3 regions of the Mesorhizobium sp. WSM4836 genome follow, and region 3 is predicted to be linked to each of the others. Evidence: predicted binding sites of a transcription regulator. Region 3 holds the regulator's gene; each other region holds the start of a gene.

Region 1 (2,271 bases), on a different contig from region 3:
TGCCTGGCAAGGTCCATGTAGATGGAGGCGATCAAGTCGGCGTGCTGGGCCGGCGCGATCTTCCTGTAGTCGGGCAGCGCGCAGGCTTCCCACAGCAGCGCCACGCGTCTGGCATCGGTGGTGAGTGCCCGGACGTCCTCGTCGCGCGACAGATGCTCGAGCGCCTGCGCGTCTACTGCCGGCAGTGCTCGCGTCAGGCCTTCGACCGGGGCGTTGGTCTCGATTGAGCGCTTCAGTGCATCGAGGTTGGCGAAATCGAAATGCGCTGTGCGCCACTGCAGCACTTTCACCGGGTCGAAATCATGCGCCTCGATCTTCTTGACCAATTCCTCATCCAGCGGATCGACCTGGCCGGTGACCCCGAAGGTGCCGTCGCGCAGATGCCGGCCGGCGCGGCCGGCAATCTGGCCGAGCTCGGCCGCCGTCAGGTTGCGGTACTGGTAGCCGTCGAATTTGCGATTCTGGGCGAAGGCGACGTGGTCGAGGTCGAGGTTGAGGCCCATGCCGATGGCGTCGGTGGCGACGAGATAGTCGACGTCGCCCGACTGGAACAGCGCCACCTGGGCGTTGCGGGTGCGCGGGCTGAGCGCGCCGAGCACGACGGCGGCACCGCCCTGCTGGCGGCGGATCAGCTCGGCGATGGCATAGACCTCGTCGGCCGAGAACGCGACGATCGCTGTGCGCCGCGGCAGGCGCGTCAGCTTCTTCGAGCCGGCATAGGCAAGATGTGATAGGCGCGGCCGGGTCACCACCGACACGCCCCGCAACAGGCGCTGCAGGATGCCGTGCATGGTGGCCGCGCCCAGCAGCAGCGTCTCCTGGCGGCCGCGCAGATGCAGGATGCGATCGGTGAAGATGTGGCCGCGTTCGAGATCGCCGGCGAGCTGGACCTCGTCGATGGCAACGAAGGCGGCGTCGGTCTCGCGCGGCATCGCTTCCACGGTGCAGACCGAGTATTTCGCGCCCGCCGGCTGGATCTTTTCCTCGCCGGTGATGAGCGCCACCTTATGGGCGCCGACCTTTTCGCAGACGCGCGTATAGACCTCGCGGGCAAGCAGCCTGAGCGGCAGGCCGATGACGCCGCTTTCGTGCGCCACCATGCGTTCGATGGCGAGATGGGTCTTGCCGGTGTTGGTCGGGCCGAGCACGGCCGTCACGTCTCGACCCGACAGGATCAGCGGTTCAGTGTGTTTCGGATGGATGTTCATCGGCCTGGAAATAAGGCTCTCTGCCTCGCATTGTCGGGAGCGCGCCCATATTGGCCGCGTATGACAGGCGAGACATAGGGACTTCGGGCGCGAAGCGAAAGCGGAATGTGCCAAGGGCAGGCCGATTGCTCGCTTCAAAGCCAGAAAATCTGTTCCCGATTAACAGTTGGAACGAGTCTGGAACGAATCAGCGACGAATCACTGACTCGCGCTGATTCAGGGTTTGTTCACGGCTACATCTGGGTTTTCTGCCGGCGAGTCTCACCACATGCTGAATCCCGGAAACTGGCCCGATTCATGCAAGCGGCATCCAAGCCAGCACCGCCGTTAACCTTTGCCGGTGAATGATCGTTGCCGGCGAATATGCGTCGTCCAACATTATGAAATTATTGATGTTTCCTAATGCGCTTTAATCATTTCGAGGGTGTTTTCAGCTCTCGCCGTTAACGTTCTGCTCAAAGCCGGAACGAATCGGCGACGAATCAGAGATAGCCGAAGTTTCTCGGTTTGTTCACCACACCATGTTGTGTTGTGAACAGCTTTTCCACCGAGAATCCACAGGCTGCGGGACAGGTTGTGCACAAGTTGCGCAGATGCCGTTAACCTTTACGTGCCGGATTGGGCCAGCGCTCCGATGACTTGCGGAGGAAACGCTGCCAATTGAAACGGGCCGTTTTACAGGCCCGTTCGTTCAGCGCGTATCTGTCTTAACGTAAAGATAAATCATCAGGCGATGTACTGGCCGCCATTAGCACTGATGGTCGAGCCGGTGATGAAACCGGCATCGTCGGAAGCGAGGAAGACGACGCAGCGCGCGATCTCGTCCGGCTCGCCGAGACGGCCGACCGGGATCTGCGGGATGACGCGCTCGTTGAGCACCTTCTCGTCTATCGCCTTGACCATCTCGGTGGCGATATAGCCGGGGCAGATGACGTTGACGGTGATGCCGGCGCGCGCGCCTTCCTGGGCCAGTGCCTTGGTGAAGCCGATGTCGCCGGCCTTCGAGGCCGAATAATTGACCTGGCCGGCCTGGCCTTTCTGGCCGTTGATCGAGGAGATGGTG
Region 2 (2,271 bases), on a different contig from region 3:
CCGGCCTCGCGCGCACCCGCTGCCTGCGCCGAATCGAGGATGCGCTCCATCTCCGGGTCGGTCAGTCCGGGGATGATCGGCGCGACCATCACCGAGGCCGGAATGCCGGCGTCCGAAAGCTGCCTGATCGCCTCCAGCCGCTTGGTCGGCGTCGAAGCGCGCGGCTCCATCGTTCTGGCCAGCATCCTGTCCAACGTCGTCACCGACAATGCCACCTTGGCCAGCCCGCGTTCGGCCATGCGTGACAGAACGTCGATATCGCGTGTCACTAGCGCCGACTTGGTGACGATACCGACCGGATGCCCGCGCGCCTCCAGCACTTCGAGGATCTCGCGCATGATCCGGTATTGTTTCTCGATCGGCTGATAGGGATCGGTGTTGGTGCCGATGGCGATGGTGCGCGGCTGGTAATTATCCCTGGACAATTCCTTGTCGAGCAACCGCGCCGCTTCCGGCTTGGCAAACAGCTTCGATTCGAAATCTAGACCCGGCGACAGGCCCATGAAGCTGTGCGTCGGCCGCGCGAAACAATAAACGCAGCCATGTTCGCAGCCGCGATAGGGATTGATCGAGCGATCGAAGGAGATGTCGGGCGATTCGTTGCGCGTGATGATGGTGCGCGGCTTCTCGACCTGTACCTCGGTCTTGAACGGCGGCAGCTCCTCCAGCGAATTCCAGCCATCGTCGAACACGTGCCGGCTGACCGGCTCGAAACGGCCGGAGGGATTGATGCCCGCCGACCTGCCGCGATTGCGGTCCGGGCGGACGCGCATGCCGCTCTGCTCGATTATCGCATTCGCCATCTCGGCCCTGCCAGCGCCGAAGGCGGCAATGTCGGCACGCACGATCTGTTCCATTTTGGCCCTTTCCCAGGGACTGTCCGCCCGCTGTCGAATCGTTCTGCTCATGAATGTATTCCTATCGTATTGAGGAGAACAAAGCAAGAACTTTCTCGCGATGCGCCGCAAAAACTGGCGCTGCCCATCGCTTTCCGCTATTCGGCTAAAGATGCTCAGCGTCCTAATCGAAACCCTGAATGACGAGGAGGGCCTCGCCCGCACGCTCGCCTCGCTGATCGGTGGCGCCGTCGAGGGCGTCGTGCGCGACGTTCTCGTCTGTGACATCGGCTCGACCGATCAGACGCACCGCGTCGCCGAACATGCCGGCTGCCATTATGTCAGCGGCGGCATCGCCGCCGGCATCAGACAGGCCAAGGGCGACTGGCTGCTTTTGCTGGAACCGGGCGCGCGGCTGGGAGAGGGCTGGATCGATGAGGTCGTTGCCCATACCTCTAGGCAAACCATGGCGGCGCGGTTCTCGCCGGCACGCGGCAGCCGCGCGCCCTTCCTGTCGCGCGTTCTTGCCGGACATCGCGCTCTCGCCGAAGGCCTGGTGATCAGCAAGCGTCAGGCCGGGGCGCTGTCGAAGAATGCCCGCAGCGCCGAAGCGATCGCCCGCGGCCTGGCGACCAGAAGGCTCCACGCCGAGATCTGGGTCGCGCCGCGGAAGTGAAGCGCCCGTTTCCTTCTCCCACAAGAAGGGGAGAAGGGAAGCACTGCAATTTTGGCCGCGAACGGTTTATTGTGCATTGCACAAAATGTGGCCGGGGGTTACCATTCCCAGCGATATGGGCAATAGGGTTGGGGTGTGTGCCGGAGCGGTAACGACGACTGTCGTCGATGCTGTTCCCTCGACATTTTGAGGACCCGGATGACCCTTTCAAGCCCTGACAAGTCCGGCGCTGCAAGCCTCGAGGCGATCGCACGCAATGGCGGTACGCTGCGCCGTATCGCCGCCCGCATCCCGACCTATCTTTCCGACCTTTGCGAGAATCCGGCATGGCTGCCGATGTTCATGCTGGCGCGCACCATGCCGGCGCGGCGCCTGCACTGGCGCGGTGCGAAGCCCGTTCCGCCGGCGCGCAATGTCGGTGAAACGATGTTCGCCGGCGTCGATCGTGGCGCCGTCGTCGGCGCTCTGCGCATCGAGGGGCTCTATTCGGGCCTGATGCTGCCGGCCGTCATCCAAGAGGAGATCGCCCGCTTCGCCGAGCGCACGCCATGCTTCGGCAATTTCGACCGCCGGCTGGAATTCCTGCCCGAAAAACACGCCGATGCCGAAAAGCATTTCGGCCGCCCGCTGCTCAGCGGCCACTATTTCGAGCGGGTCCTCGACTGCAGCGCTGCGGTCGCCGTGCAGCGCGATCCGCTGCTTCTCGACATCGCGGCGCACTATCTCGGCAGTCAGGCGAAGCTGATCACCACCCGCATC
Region 3 (2,271 bases):
CGACAGGCGCAGCAGCGTATCTTTTTGCGTGGAAACCACACCCTCAGCCATGTAGAGGTCGGTCGGAAAACTATCGCCCTCGGCGACGATGACCCGCCGCTCCGGCCGCATGGCCATGGCGGCGTGCAGCAGCTTGTAGATGTTGACCGACGTCGTGTCGCAGACCACCGTCTGGCCGGCCGCGGCACCGATCAGGCGCCCGAGCTGGTCGCCAAGTTCAAGCGGCATGTTGAACCAGCCGGCCGTGTTCCATGCGCGGATGAGATCATGCGACCATTCTTCGGTCGCGGCCTTGCGCAATTCATCGAAAGCGGCACGTGAAGCAGCTCCTAGCGAATTGCCGTCGAGATAGACCACTCCTTGCGGCAACACAAAGCGGTCGCGCATTGCCCGCAGCGGATCCGCGGCATCCATCGCCTTTATGGCCGCGAGATCGGGAATCCCTGTCATGATTTGACTGCTCCCCCAAGATCCAACGCAACGCCGGACACGCATCGACTGTTCTTCCAATACCTGGTTGCGCGCAGCAAGGCTCACCGGCGAGAAGCGCCCTGACCAGGCGGTGGAAACGAGGACTTAACCGAGGTTGGCGTTTTGAGTTCGTTTCGTTCACGGTGCATTGACCAAACCGCAGAGTCGATACGAGTTCAATTCCGTGCCCTTTGCCGACCGGCGGCCGAAGGCCAGCGTGGCCTTTCGGGAAGCCAGAAGAGCGCAAACGAAAGCAGAATCAAGGCGATGAGGCTCGCGGCGGTGAAAATGGGGTACCCCGGTAGAGGCGTCGTTTGTTTCCCGAGCCTTAACGCATTCATTAAACTTTAAACAGTTGCGGAACACAACTGGAACAGATAGTGTTTGTTCTGGGTTTGTTTTTCTGATTCTGTTGGGGGTCGTTATGCTGACACGCAAACAACACGAACTGCTTATGTTCATCCACGAAAGGTTGAAGGAAAGCGGTATCCCGCCTTCCTTCGACGAGATGAAGGAAGCGCTCGACCTGGCTTCCAAATCCGGAATCCACCGGCTGATTACGGCGCTGGAGGAGCGCGGCTTCATTCGCCGTTTGCCCAACCGGGCCCGTGCGCTGGAGGTGCTGCGCCTGCCTGACTCGATCGCCCCCGGCCTCAATGCGGCACGCAAGTTCTCGCCGAGTGTCATCCAGGGCAGTCTTGGGCAAGGCGGTCCTCGGCAAGGCAAGCCGGCCCCTTCGCGCCCTGCAGCCGGCAATGATGACGATGTCGTCGCCGCCATTTCGATCCCAGTGATGGGCCGCATCGCCGCCGGTGTGCCGATCGATGCCATCCAGCACCAGACGCATTCGATTTCGGTGCCGCCGGATATGATCATGGGCGGCGAGCATTATGCGCTCGAGGTCAAAGGTGATTCGATGATCGAGGCCGGCATTTTCGACGGCGACACGGTGATTATCCGCAATGCCGATACGGCGAGCCCCGGTGAGATCGTGGTGGCACTGGTCGACGAGGAGGAAGCGACGCTGAAGCGCTTCCGCCGCAAGGGCGCCTCGATCGCCCTGGAAGCCGCCAATCCGGCCTACGAGACGCGCATCTTCGGACCAGACAGGGTCAAGGTGCAAGGCAAGCTCGTCGGACTGATCCGCCGCTACTGAGTTCCGCCCTTGGCGCCAGCTTTGGGTTTGTCGGCCCTGCGGTATGGCGGCAGGCCCCGTGCCGCGCGTGAAAATTTTCGCTGCACGTGCCAGGGCCGGTATGATTTTTCGATCGCGAAACGGATTTCGGCGCGCGTTGCCGCTTGTGGATCGAAATAGACGGCCGCACTTCCCGCGCGCGCCAGTTGCCGTTTGGTGACGACGAGGACCAGCCGGTCGTAGTAGCAGGGATTATGGGCGGTGGCGTCGTCGATGACGATCAAGCTGGCAAAGGCGCAGGCTGGCCCTGCAGCATCGCGGTCCTTGGCTTGCGCGATGATCGCGCCGGATGGATGCCGGGCAAGGCAGAGACCGTCCGTGCAAATGAACGGCATGCCGGGCGGTAGGTCGGCCGGATCGGCAATGTCGAATTGCGGATCGTTCTTTCCAGGTGTTTCCGGCGCGACGATAGCCTCTGATGTGAGCGCGCGTTTCCAGTTGTCGATGGTGAACTCATTCGGGCCTGCCCGGTTGACCGCGAGTTCACCGCTGCCGATCGGCAGCGCGACCAGCCGTGCGTCCTCCGAGATCAATACATCGGGTACGCGGGTCTGCGTTGTCGTTAGCAAGCCGGCGAGCGCAAAAGGAAGTGCCACGAGCCGCAG

The links. Region 3 encodes LexA, which represses DNA repair genes until DNA is damaged. Its sites were predicted from a motif close to TGTTCNNNNTGTGTTCNG; they were not measured.
Region 1: a site for LexA is predicted at 1,376-1,393, ahead of AC0L2P_RS29510 (helicase-related protein). Genes of this name have one in related genera too.
Region 2: a site for LexA is predicted at 932-949, ahead of AC0L2P_RS07995 (PA0069 family radical SAM protein). Genes of this name have one in related genera too.

What each region holds. Positions count from the first base shown of each region.
Region 1 is NZ_JBVVQF010000037.1:29,199-31,469, forward strand. It holds gene AC0L2P_RS29510 (helicase-related protein) at 1-1,208, opposite strand, end outside; gene phbB (acetoacetyl-CoA reductase) at 1,935-2,271, opposite strand, start outside.
Region 2 is NZ_JBVVQF010000005.1:35,731-38,001, reverse strand. It holds gene AC0L2P_RS07995 (PA0069 family radical SAM protein) at 1-857, opposite strand, end outside; gene AC0L2P_RS07990 (glycosyltransferase family protein) at 1,009-1,512, shown strand; gene AC0L2P_RS07985 (phytanoyl-CoA dioxygenase family protein) at 1,711-2,271, shown strand, end outside.
Region 3 is NZ_JBVVQF010000004.1:166,461-168,731, forward strand. It holds gene kynU (kynureninase) at 1-450, opposite strand, end outside; gene lexA (transcriptional repressor LexA) at 896-1,627, shown strand; gene AC0L2P_RS06925 (ComEC/Rec2 family competence protein) at 1,621-2,271, opposite strand, start outside.